DNA from 3 places in the Oceanobacillus alkalisoli genome. Region 3 is predicted to be linked to each of the others. Evidence: predicted binding sites of a transcription regulator. Region 3 holds the regulator's gene; each other region holds the start of a gene.
The links. The regulator Rex, encoded in region 3, represses fermentation and respiration genes when NADH is low (regulators of the CRP and FNR family bind a similar motif). The targets are predictions, from matches to a motif close to TTGTGAAATATTTCACAA.
Positions count from the first base shown of each region.

Region 1: cydD (thiol reductant ABC exporter subunit CydD) is a predicted target of Rex. The motif match lies at 2,208-2,225, and genes of this name have one in related genera.
Region 2: pflB (formate C-acetyltransferase) is a predicted target of Rex. The motif match lies at 2,233-2,250, and genes of this name have one in related genera.

Region 1 covers NZ_JAKNRA010000001.1:115,942-120,236, reverse strand. The annotation lists gene L3V42_RS00570 (C45 family autoproteolytic acyltransferase/hydrolase) at 1-672, opposite strand, end outside; gene L3V42_RS00565 (universal stress protein) at 835-1,269, shown strand; gene L3V42_RS00560 (YdbC family protein) at 1,282-1,500, shown strand; gene cydD (thiol reductant ABC exporter subunit CydD) at 2,249-3,979, shown strand; gene cydC (thiol reductant ABC exporter subunit CydC) at 3,976-4,295, shown strand, end outside.
Region 2 covers NZ_JAKNRA010000001.1:216,450-220,744, reverse strand. The annotation lists gene L3V42_RS01035 (TAXI family TRAP transporter solute-binding subunit) at 1-18, shown strand, start outside; gene L3V42_RS01030 (TRAP transporter permease) at 79-2,076, shown strand; gene pflB (formate C-acetyltransferase) at 2,322-4,295, shown strand, end outside.
Region 3 covers NZ_JAKNRA010000028.1:3,132-7,426, reverse strand. The annotation lists gene L3V42_RS17665 (ABC-F family ATP-binding cassette domain-containing protein) at 1-1,479, opposite strand, end outside; gene L3V42_RS17660 (redox-sensing transcriptional repressor Rex) at 1,626-2,261, shown strand; gene L3V42_RS17655 (hypothetical protein) at 2,327-3,259, shown strand; gene L3V42_RS17650 (CPBP family intramembrane glutamic endopeptidase) at 3,306-4,022, opposite strand.

The sequences.
Region 1 (4,295 bases), on a different contig from region 3:
GACAACTTCGCTTGAAGAGGCTTCAACAACAAGTGTTTTTCCAGTTGCGTCAACGAGGGAGTAGCTGAAGGAGTGGCGATGGGGAATTTCCTTTAGCATTTCAATTGCTTCATCGACGGTTGCGCAAACTTCAAGAACGAGTCTCGCAATCATGTTACAAATAAATCCATCATCTGAGCGAAGTCTATTAATAAAGTTGTAACCGATGGCAAGCCCTTTTTCATTCAGGCCATCCGTCCGTCCAGTAATCTGCATGGAGGGGCCGATCGTTGCATATCCGCCATCAGTTGGTGCATAAAGTACATAACGACCCTCATAAGTGATGGGGTCATTGTCATAGTTTCGAATCATGAACTGGTTTCCCGTTAGAATCGAGCAACCGCTCTTTCCGTATTCGAAATAATAACCTCCAAATTCGCGGAGTGCTTCTTTCGTGCTTATTTCAAGAGCATCAGCAAGACCGAGCAATTCTTCCCAGATGCCGGGATTAAAGTGTTGGATAATGGGTCTAATTTTTTCTTCATCAACAATATAATGGTGTTTTGCTCGTTTTTTCAATTGCCTTCTTCGAGCGGTAAGGATTGGGGAGTTAACTAATTCACTGCCTTGAAATCGACCAAAGTCATAATGGCTCCCGCGGAACTGAATGACATTACTACTAACTTGTTTCATTATTTACCCCCTTTCATCTGCAATTATTCAATCTAAATGAAGCATACTAGAAGCGGTGCAAATAAGAAAATGAATTGCATTTCTAAGGTTCCTGTTCATGCGATTATTGTAGAAATATGCAATTATCTGTTAAAATAAAGAAATAGAAGGGGAGGAAAGTCTATGGTCCGCAAAATTCTTGTTGCTTATGATACGTCAGCATTAAGCGGAAAAGCAATTGATGAAGCAAAAATTCAAGCAAAATTAGTTGAAAATTCCCAGCTCTATATTGTAACGGTAGTGACACCAGGGATTACGACTAATAATACGGCTGCGAGCGGTAACTTATCGATGAATGATGCGGAAATGATTTACCCGAAGCTCGAGAAAATCAAAAAGGCATTAGAAGCTTCCGGATACACAGTACACATTGAAATCATTACCGACTTTTCCCAACGAAATCCTGGTGTTGCGATTTGTGATTATGTGGAGGAACATGCAATTGATATGGTTATTGTCGGGCACCGGGGACTTAGTAATTTAAAGAAACTCTTCCTCGGGAGTGTGAGCGGCACGATTGTGCAACGAGCAGCGAGCCAAGTTTTAGTTATTAAATAGGCAGGAGGAATAATGATGGCTATTCAATATGAAATCATCGAAACAATCGCAGTCCTTTCCGAATCACCAAAAGGCTTGACGAAAGAACTCAATCTCGTCAGCTGGAATGGAAGGGATCCAAAATACGATTTAAGGGACTGGGCACCAGAACATGAAAAAATGGGCAAAGGCGTTACCCTGACAAAAGAAGAGGTGCTTAAACTAAAAGAAAGTTTGGGAAACTTTAATTAAATATTAACTTAACTTTCACAGTTCGAAACAGACCATACCTTTCATACAGCGTAAGTGTTAACCTCCGAAACTCTCCACTGGAGGTCCGCAGTCCAGACACCTCCCGCACCTGTTGGGCGGCCGGCAAGCCTCCTCGCGCTACGGGGTCTCGCCAGGCTTACCTCCGAACAGGAAGTTCTAATGCCGGTGTTGATCACAGGACGTGACCGTTTTTAGCCGGCCTCCCGCAGGAATCTCGAAGTGTCTGGACTGCTACCAGGAAAGACCGAATATAGACCACTGTTTAATATTCCAGGAGTTTAATCCCCATTGTCTAGAAGCAATTTCTATTTAGAGAATCATCTAACCAGTTCAGTTGCCCGGGGGACGGTGACTCCTGCGGGAAAAGCACGTGTCCGAAGACCCCGCAGGAAGTGTCCTTCTTCCGAGGAGGCTGAGGCCGTGCCTAAGGATGCGCATCCGTCCCCCGGGCAACTGAACGGCGATTGGAGCTCTGAATGAGTGAACGGGTCAAATCACTTACGCTATATGAAAACGAGCATTCAATCGGGTTTGAAAACTTTTGATTAAATAGATTTCTATGTACTTACTTTAAAAGTGGCCGATTGATATGGGGGGAGAAATGACGTTGTTGTTTTTGTAATTTCGACAGCTTTGTTAACGAAAGCCCTTGTGTTTTACTGGGAAGTGATGAATCGGTTATACTTATGTGAAAGACTTCACTTCTTAGTAAAAGGAGGAATAGGATATGCATAGTTGGAAAGAACTTGCACAAGAACATAAAGGCAAGCTAATACTGATGGTTATATTTTCACTGCTCAGCGGATCCAGTATTATCGCACAAGCCTATTTGCTTGTGTATATCGTGAATGAAGCATTTCTACAAGGAACAGCTTTTGCTGACCTTTTACCATATCTTGCATTATTGCTCGCAGCATTACTCGGGCGGACATTATTTAACTATGGCAATGGAAAAATCGGAGTACGTCTCGCTGCATTGGTGAAAAGTGGACTGAGAAGTCAGCTGCTTCGTAAATATTCCAAAACGAATATGCAAACCGCAATGTATGGAAGATCCGGTGAAAAGGTAAGTGTCATAATGGATACGGTAGATGAGATAGATGACTACTACAGCAGTTACATTCCGCAGGTTATCCAGTCCCTCATCATCCCAATTATGTTGCTTATTACTATTTTCACCGAGCATTTCACTACTGGAATTATCATTGTGATCACGGCACCATTTATCCCAATCTTTATGGTAATCATTGGATTTAGTACGAAAGATAAGTCGGAAGAACAACTCGATAAAATGGCAGCATTTTCAGGGAAGTTTCTTGACACATTGCAAGGATTGACGACACTTAAATTGTATGGCCGCTCAAAAAAACAAAAAGCGGAAATAGAAGAAAGCAGTTTAAACTTCCGAGATGCGACAATGGTCGTTCTAAAAACAGCTTTCGCAAACTCGTTCGCACTTGAATTTATTTCCATGCTCAGTATGGGACTGATTGCGCTGGAAGTTGCAATCCGCTTGATTATCTTTCAAAACATTACCTTTTTCACCGGTTTTCTAATGCTGATCCTTGCACCGGAATTTTATAATAAACTAAAAGAACTTGGAAATGCATTCCATACAGGCCGGGGGAGCAGTGGTGCGTTTAATAAATTGCAGAAAGAACTCGACTTGCCAGATCTTCCAGTAGAATGGGGAAGTTATCCGCTTGAAGCAAGAAAGCCACCTGCCATAGCACTGCATGATGCCAGCTTCTATTATGAAGAAGAAGGGTTTAGGCTAGATCATATTTCGGTAGACATTTCCCCTTATGAACAGGTCGCGATAATTGGCAAAACCGGTTCAGGGAAATCAACCTTATTACATGTAATTGCTGGTCTCGTTGCGAATACAGGTGGAGAAATTCTCGTGAATGGAAGAGTTCGCTCTGAGTATGATGAATCCTCCTGGTTTAATGAACTAAGTTATATTTCTCAGCACCCCTATTTATTCTCAGGAACGGTTGCAGAGAATATTGCCATTGGCGGCAGAACGGGAGCGACTAGAGAAGAAATAGAAGCTGCAGGAGAAAAAGCGGGAATTGCCGAACTGATAGCTTCTCTTGAAAAAGGGTATGACACTCCTATAGGTGAAGCTGGACGCGGACTTTCTGGCGGAGAGAAACAGCGGGTCGCTCTAGCACGTGCTTTCTTAAAACAGCCTTCCATCATTCTTTTTGATGAACCGACTGTTGGGCTCGACCTACGAACCGAGCGGATATTGCAGCAGTCAATCAAAGAGTTGGCAAAGCATGCAACAATTATTACAGTAGCTCATCGACTGCACACGATTAAGCATGCGGATAAAATTATCTTACTTGATTCGGGAAGGGTAGTGACAGTAGGTACTCATGAAGCTTTGTTAAAAACAAATTCAGATTACCGTTCCATGGTTTCAGCTGAGCAAGGAGGTGAGCAGAGATGAAGGATTTAACAACCGTGATTCGCTTACTTTTTAAAGAAAAGAAAGACATTATCCTTTCCATTATTTGTGGGTTTATTGGAGGGATTACCGCTGTTGGTTTATTTTCGGCGAGTGGATATTTGATTTCGCAAGCAGCTTTAGCCCCGCCAATCTATACATTAATGGTGCTTGTTGGTACGGTAAAGCTATTTGGAATTATCTCTGCAATCGGTCGTTACGGGGAACGTTATTATTCCCACCGAGGGACGTTTACGATGCTCAGTAACTTACGGGTGTCATTTTATGAAAGGTTAGAGCCGCTCGCTCCGCAGATCTT
Region 2 (4,295 bases), on a different contig from region 3:
GAGTGGGATGAGGAATAAAATGCAAGACTCCTAGTATCAACTGGGGGTCTCGCTATTTTAAATTAGAGGAGGAGGAAAATGGAGAAAAAAGAAAACAACGGAATCACAGCAAAGCTTGAAAATGATCCGAATATCATAGAAGATGGCAAAATTGATACGACCGTTGATGAAGAAGCACTTGAAACGTCTTCTAATATGCGGAATTTAACTGGCTGGACCCGTTATGTCTTCATGGTAATCGCAATCGCCGGAGCACTTTTCCATCTCTATATTTTAAATCTTAACCCAATCGATCCATGGGTTTTTCGCAGCACTCACTTAGTATTTGGGACAATCCTGGGAATCATGCTTTATCCGGGCTGGCGGACGAAATCGAATAAAATCCCGATTATTGACTGGATCTTAATCATCGCTTCGATTTACATCGGTTATTATATTTATGCGAATCTTGACCAGCTTGTATTCCGCTTTGGAGTTACACCAACAACCTTAGATTTCTACGTCGCATTAATCGGATTATTGCTCGTCATTGAATTTACACGAAGGACTAGCGGGTGGACATTACCAATTCTCGCGTTTGTATTTATTGCCTATGTTTTCATGGGACCCTATTTACCAGGGATTTTAAATCATAATGGATATTCGCTTGAACGATTCGTCACATATGTATATGGCTTGGATGGTGTGTTCGGAGTTACAACAGACGTATCATCTAAGTATATCATTCTGTTTATTATATTTGGCGCCTTTCTACAGATGTCTGGTGTCGGGCAATATTTTATGAACGTGGCATTTTCACTTGCAGGGAATATGCGCGGTGGACCAGCGAAAGTTGCTGTTATTTCCTCTGCATTAATGGGAATGATTAACGGAACTTCGGCAGGAAACGTTGTAGCGACAGGTTCTCTAACGATTCCATTGATGAAGAAGACAGGTTATCCATCGAGATTTGCTGCTGCAACGGAAGCGACTGCCTCTTCAGGTGGACAAATATTACCTCCGATTATGGGGGCTGGAGCGTTCTTGATGGCTGAAATAACAGGGATTAAGTACTCTGAAATTATTATCGCCGCAACGATACCGGCTGTTTTATATTTCATCTCTGTTTATTTTATGGTTGATTTTCAAGCATTGAAATCAAATTTGAAAGGAATACCGCGCAAACTGCTGCCAGATCGGAAACAAATATTAAAACAAGCATATTTATTTATCCCAGTTCTCCTTTTAATCGTATTGCTCGTGATGGGGAGATCGGTTATTATGGCAGGGACGATAGGAATTATTGCAAGTTTTGTAATAAGCTTGTTTAATAAGAAAACGCGTATGGGATTAAAAGATATTCTGCTCGCTTTAGAGCTTGGGATGAAAAACGCCTTGCAGCTGATTGCGATTGTTGCCTGTGCTGGGATCATTGTTGGCGTAATTGCTCTTACAGGTGTCGGTCAGCGGTTTAGTTCATTATTATTATCCATAGCGGATAATAATATGTTACTGGCATTAGTGTTTGCTATGGCGATTGCAATCATATTAGGGATGGGGATGCCAACTACAGCAGCTTATGCAGTTGCAGCTTCTGCAGTCGCTCCAGGATTAATCAATATGGGATTAGATCCCTTAATGGCACATTTATTTGTATTCTATTTTGCCGTTATATCTGCTATTACCCCTCCAGTTGCTTTAGCGGCATTTGCAGCTGCGGGAATAGCTGGGACAGATCCGATGAAAACGGGAGTCAAGGCCTTTCAGCTTGGTTTAGCTGCGTTTATCGTTCCATTTATGTTCTTCTTCAGTCCAGAATTAATCTTAGAAGGAGGATCAGCAGCTTCTACTGTTTTAGCTATATTTACTGCTGTTATCGGCGTGTACATTTTAGCATCGGCAGTTCAAGGGTGGTTCTTTAGAAAGACTGCAAGTTGGTATAGTCGCGTCATCCTATTAGCTGCATCTCTTTTATTTATGATTTCGGGGCTGTTTACAGACTTAATTGGATTAGCATTGATTATAGGAATAATTTTGATTCAAAAGTATATCAATAAGAATACGAATGCAAACAATCGTCAACAAGCCGCCGGATAGTTTCAATAAATTCAAAAACGAGTCAATCAGGTATTTAATCAGATTGACTCGTTTTTGAAAGGTAGCTATACTTCTAAATTTCTCCATTTCGTCACATTTTCACGCAAATACAGTCCCAAATCATACTTTCATGTGATATAATGAGCATGTGATTGAATGTGAAATAATGAACAATTGAAACGTTGATCATTTTATCTTTACTAAAAATAAGTAATGATAAACACCAATTCAGGAGGTTGATGAAAATGGCAACTGAAACTAAGGAAAAGCTTCAATTTACCGGTGGAAAGTGGGAAACTGAAATCGATGTGCGCGACTTTATTGTGAACAACTTTACCCCCTACGCAGAAGATGATAGTTTCTTAACAGGACCAACAAAGTCAACAGTTGAGTTATGGAATCATGTGATGGAATTAACAAGTAAAGAACGAAAAAATGGTGGAGTATACGATATGGATACGAAAGTTGTCTCCACGATAACGTCACATGGTCCTGGATATTTGGATCAATCAAAAGAAAAGATAATCGGTGTCCAAACCGATGCTCCGTTCAAGCGGTCTCTTCAGCCTTTTGGAGGAATCCGAATGGCGGTTGACGCAGCCAATGCTTATGGATTCGAGGTGGATAAGGAAGTACAGCATATCTTCACAGCGTATCGCAAAACCCATAATCAAGGAGTATTTGATGCCTACACTCCTGAAATCCGTGCAGCAAGAAGAGCTGGTATTATTACAGGACTTCCAGATGCATACGGACGCGGACGAATTATCGGCGACTACCGCCGGGTTGCATTGTACGGGGTCGATCGTTTAATCGAGGATAAGCAGGAGCAGCTTCGTACAGTTGGTGCAAACGGCATGATGAGTGAAGAAGTTATCAGAGACCGGGAAGAGATTAATGAGCAAATCCGTGCATTACATGAATTAAAACAGCTTGCTGAAAGCTATGGTTTTGACATTTCGGAGCCGGCAACTAATGCCGAAGAAGCTTTCCAATGGTTATATTTCGGTTATCTTGCAGCAATTAAAGAACAAAACGGTGCTGCTATGAGTTTAGGTAGGGTTTCTACATTCCTGGATATTTATATCAATCGTGATTTGGAAAATGGAATTCTGACAGAGGAAGAAGCACAAGAGTTAGTCGACCATTTCGTTATGAAACTGCGAATTGTTAAATTCTCAAGAACCCCGGATTATAATGAATTGTTCAGTGGGGATCCGACATGGGTGACGGAATCCATCGGCGGGATTGCCAATGATGGAAGACCACTCGTTACAAAAAGTTCTTTCCGTTTCTTGCATACGTTAGATAATCTTGGACCAGCACCAGAGCCGAACTTAACTGTCCTTTGGTCTGAGCAATTACCGGAAAACTTCAAGAAATATTGTGCGAAGATGTCAATCAAATCAAGTGCAATCCAATATGAGAACGACGATATTATGCGTCCAATTTATGGCGATGATTATGGAATTGCCTGCTGTGTATCTGCAATGGCAATCGGGAAACAAATGCAATTCTTCGGTGCCCGGGCTAACTTAGCGAAAGCACTCCTTTATGCGGTTAACGGCGGGAAGGATGAAGTATCCGAAGTGCAAGTTGCTCCGGCGTATGCTCCAATCGAAGCGGAGTATTTGGATTATGATGAAGTCATGGAAAAATATGATGATATGATGGAATGGCTTGCGAAGATTTATGTAAATACACTAAATATGATTCATTTCATGCATGATAAATACAGCTATGAACGGATTGAAATGGCATTACATGATAAAGAAGTTTTACGGACGATGGCTTGCGGGATTGCAGGTTTATCCGTTGCAGCCGACTCTTTAAGTGCAATTAAGCATGCAAAGGTGAAAACAATCCGTAATGAAGCAGGACTTGTTGTCGATTATGAAATTGAAGGAGATTTCCCGAAATACGGAAATAACGACGACCGTGTTGATGATATTGCGGTTTATCTTGTGAAAACATTTATGGAAAAAATCAAGCACTACAAAACATACCGGGATGCGGTGCCAACCCAATCCGTACTGACGATTACATCTAATGTCGTATACGGGAAGAAAACTGGTAATACACCAGATGGCAGAAAAGCAGGAGAAGCCTTTGCGCCGGGTGCGAACCCAATGCATGGCAGAGATAAGAATGGTGCACTAGCATCACTGCTTTCCGTTGCGAAGTTACCTTATGAAGATTCACTTGATGGCATTAGTAAT
Region 3 (4,295 bases):
TCCCATGAGTGCTGCTTCCAGTACTTCTTTACTGTCGATATCCAAATGGTTTGTCGGTTCGTCTAGAATAAGCAGATTAGCTTTCTGCATCATTAGTTTCGCAAGGGCGAGTCTCGCTTTTTCTCCGCCACTTAACGTATTTACCGGCTTTAAGACATCATCTCCACTAAACAAAAAGTTACCCAGCACTGTTCTGATATCTTTTTCCATTACGAGCGGATATTCATCCCAAAGTTCCTGGAGGATTGTTTTATTCGAGGAAAGATCTGCCTGCTCTTGGTCGTAATAGCCAACTTTCACATTTGTCCCAAGCTCAAAGATTCCCTTTGTTGCCTGGAGTTTCCCAATAAGTATTTTAAGTAAACTCGTTTTGCCAACCCCGTTTGGCCCGATAAGAACGACCCGCTCCCCGCGTGTGATTCTTAGATTCGCCTGTTTAAAGGTATACTCTTCCTCGTCCGGATAACGGAGGGCGAGGTCTTCAATCTTCAAGACATCATTCCCGCTTCTCCTTTCTATATCAAAAGAAAAGGACATGGATGCCTCGTCTCCGAGCGGCCTGTCCATCCGTTCCATTCGCTCAAGCTGTTTCCGTCTGCTCTGAGCTCGTTTCGTCGTCGAAGCGCGGGCGATATTACGCTGGACGAAATCTTCCATCCGTTTAATTTCTGTTTGTTGTTTCTCGAACTCTTTCCGTTCCCGTTCATAATCAGCTGCTTTTTGTTCAAGAAATTTACTATATGTCCCGTGGTATTTCTTCGTCTGATGTCTTGAAATCTCATAGACTAGTGTTACAGTCTTGTCCAAAAAGTAACGGTCGTGGGAAACAATGACAATAGCCCCTGGATAGCTGTTTAAGTAAGATTCGAGCCAACCTAATGTTTCGATATCCAAATGGTTTGTCGGCTCGTCAAGAAGCAGAAGCTGTGGCTTTTGCAGGAGCAGCTTCCCAAGTGCAAGCCTTGTTTTCTGCCCGCCACTCAATTCACTGATCATCGTATTGTAATCATAATCTTGGAAATTGAGTCCATGCAATACCGCTTTAATCTCTGCTTCATACGTATAACCGCCGCCAGTTTCAAAGGCGTGCTGCAACCGATCATATTCTGTCAGTAAGTTTTGGTAATCAGCTTCCGAGAGTAAGTCGGTGGTTTGCAACTGCTCTTCTATATGACGTAATTTTCCTTCTTGTTTTTTTAAATCGTCAAATACCGTGACAAGTTCATTCCAGATTGTTTTACCGGATTGCAGTTCCATATGTTGGGAAAGGTATCCAATCGTCAGCTCTTTCGGCTTAATCAGCTCACCCGTGTCATAGGAGAGATCTCCAGCCATTATTTTTAATAAGGTAGATTTACCTGCCCCGTTTCTCCCGACAATCGCTATTCGATCGAGATCTTTTACCTCAAGTTTTACATTTGATAAAATGGTTTCCGAACCAAAAGATTTCGAAAGTCCATTCATTTGCATTAAAATCATACATTCACCCCATTATATGTATTGTAACGTAAATATCGACAGAAGGAAATTACTTGTGAAAATCATCACGACATTTTGTCCATTTTCTGTTAGAATAGACCATACAACTACTAAATAATTCGTATATCATGAAATGAGGAGCAGATATGAAACAAAATAAAATACCACAAGCAACAGCAAAGCGGCTTCCGTTGTATTATCGTTATTTAAACACTTTAAATCAACAAGGGAAGAACCGGGTTTCGTCAAAGGATCTCTCTGAAGCGATTAAAGTTGACTCTGCCACGATTCGTCGTGACTTTTCATACTTTGGTGCATTAGGGAAGAAAGGTTATGGCTATAATGTCGAATATTTGCTTGGTTTTTTCCGCAGTACGCTTGACCAGCATGAAATGACAGAGGTAGCTTTAATCGGTGTCGGTAATCTAGGTACCGCTTTTTTAAATTATAACTTTACAAAAAATAATAATATCCAAATAAAAATGGCCTTTGACAGTGATGAAAACAAGATAGGCCAAATTGTAGGTGGCGTTCCGGTTTATGCGATTGGTGAAATGATGGAGAGAATCGAGGGGATCTCCGTTGCAATTCTTACCGTCCCTGTATCAGAAGCAGATGCGATTACAGAGAAATTAGTGAAAGCAGGGATTGAAGGTATCTTGAACTTCACACCTGTTCGGATTACGGTGCCAGATAATGTACGCGTTCATCATATTGACTTAGCCGTTGAACTGCAGGCACTTGTTTATTTCTTGAAGCATTATCCACTCGAGTCAAACTAGGATATATACATAGAGAAACAGGAAATTGAAGAGAAACTGGAGAAAAATGTAGGGGTGTGGAAGACGTGTCGAATCGTAAATTATTGGCAGGAGTGCTGGTTATCTTCTCCTGTCTGTTTTTGGCGGCTTGCTCGGATGATTCAGAGAATGAGGAAACGGCAGAGCAAAACGTAGAAGCAACGGAAGATGTATTCTATTCTGTCTTGGAGTCTAATGTGAAGGCTTTGATGGAAAAAGACTTGGACGGTTATATGGAGACAATCCACCCGTATTCACCAGCTTATGACTCAACGGAAGAGACGATTCAAGAATTCTTTGAGTTCTCTCTCGATATCGAGCTGAACGATCTGGAAGTGAAAGAACAGTCAGATGACAGGGCAGTCGTTGCTTACGCGCAGCGCACCGTCGATAAGGACGGGAGCGAATTCGAGAACAATGAAACGATAGGGGAGCATGTTCTTCAGTTGGATGATGGAAAATGGAAGATTTATGAATCGGAAATTATCGAGGTTAATCCACTTCCTGCAGAAAGGGAAGCAATCGAAATAACTGGGGATTATGCAAATGAAATTACCAGTCTTCCAACACCATTTGAGGAAGAAGAATGGCTGCTTGCAAGCTACGAAGAAGGGGAAGGCGAAACAACAGCTGAATATATCCCAGTTGATGAAAACTTAGGAAATTACAGTGCAATCATCACTTATGATTACTATGAGAATGGTAACGAAATTAGTGGGCTTGCGAATTTCATCAGTGTACTGGAGTTAAGTTTAGAAGATATGACAACAGGTGAATTTGAATTTGAACGTTTCGGTGCAACGGAGAGCGAAGTGATGTATCAATTCCGTGTGGACGGAGATGCGACGGAGCCGAACCAAGAAGAAATTGGACGTATATTCGTTAAGGAAAATGATTTATATGTCGTACGTTATACGGTGATGGAAGAGTCGATTGAAGACGTTGATGAAATCATTGAGATGTTACAGGAAATACAATAGGAAAAAATGGAAGATGACTTTTGATATGAAGTCATCTTCCATTTCTTTATATGCAACTAAATAAAATAGTCTGCAGTTGTTCGAGCTGATCTAACATTTTTTGGATTTCCTCCGGTGTTAAGTTGTACTGCTTATAAACAACATAAGAATTCATCCCCGCGTGGACGATAATCGGAACAATAATCCGTTTTGTTTTTACATAAAGGAAAGCAAATACAAGTCCCATAGCGGTATACATAAGAAGATGGGAAAAATCTACATGAAAAGCAGCAAAGACAAGCGCTGATAGTATAGCGGCGAAAAAGAAGTTCATCCGCTTATAGAGGCTCCCGAAGATAATCTTTCTAAAAATTATCTCCTCAAGGATTGGCGCAATAATTGCTGGTACCAAAATAAAGAGTACATTTGTCCGGGCATATTCCATGATTCCCATTGTATTCTCCGATCCTGCTGGGATGCCGAGAATAAAGACTTCAATCATAGCGGCGATGCCTTGAGCAAAGAAAGCTAGAAACACCCCAAGGATCGACCAAAGAATCACAGAAGAAGCAGGGGAAGCATCTCGATGTGCCGGTTTCTGCATGTCTGGTCTCATCAGCCATAACGTAACGAGCATTCCAGCAGTAAAACTGAAGATCGTCCAATAAATCATATATTGTGAATAACTTTCAGGAAAATATAATTCAATATACAATGCCACCGGAAGCGCAGAAAACTGCATAATCAAATACGTAACAATCACATACCAATATCTCTTCGGCAAAACAAAACGACTCCTTTTATCATAAATTCACACAAACGTATTTTAACACAAATCGGGGCGGGGGGTCAGAGTATTGGTCCCACTTTTATCCCGGTGTAACCGTCCGTAAAATTCCCACCGAATGAAGTTTCACTTTATCTTATCTATACCCAATTATATGTATAAGTCTCCAATAATATCTATTTCCAACTCCTTTTCCAGATCAGAATTAAAAAATAGTAAAAAGACAGATACATTGCTTGCATTTTTTTAACTTATTACTTATTATATTAA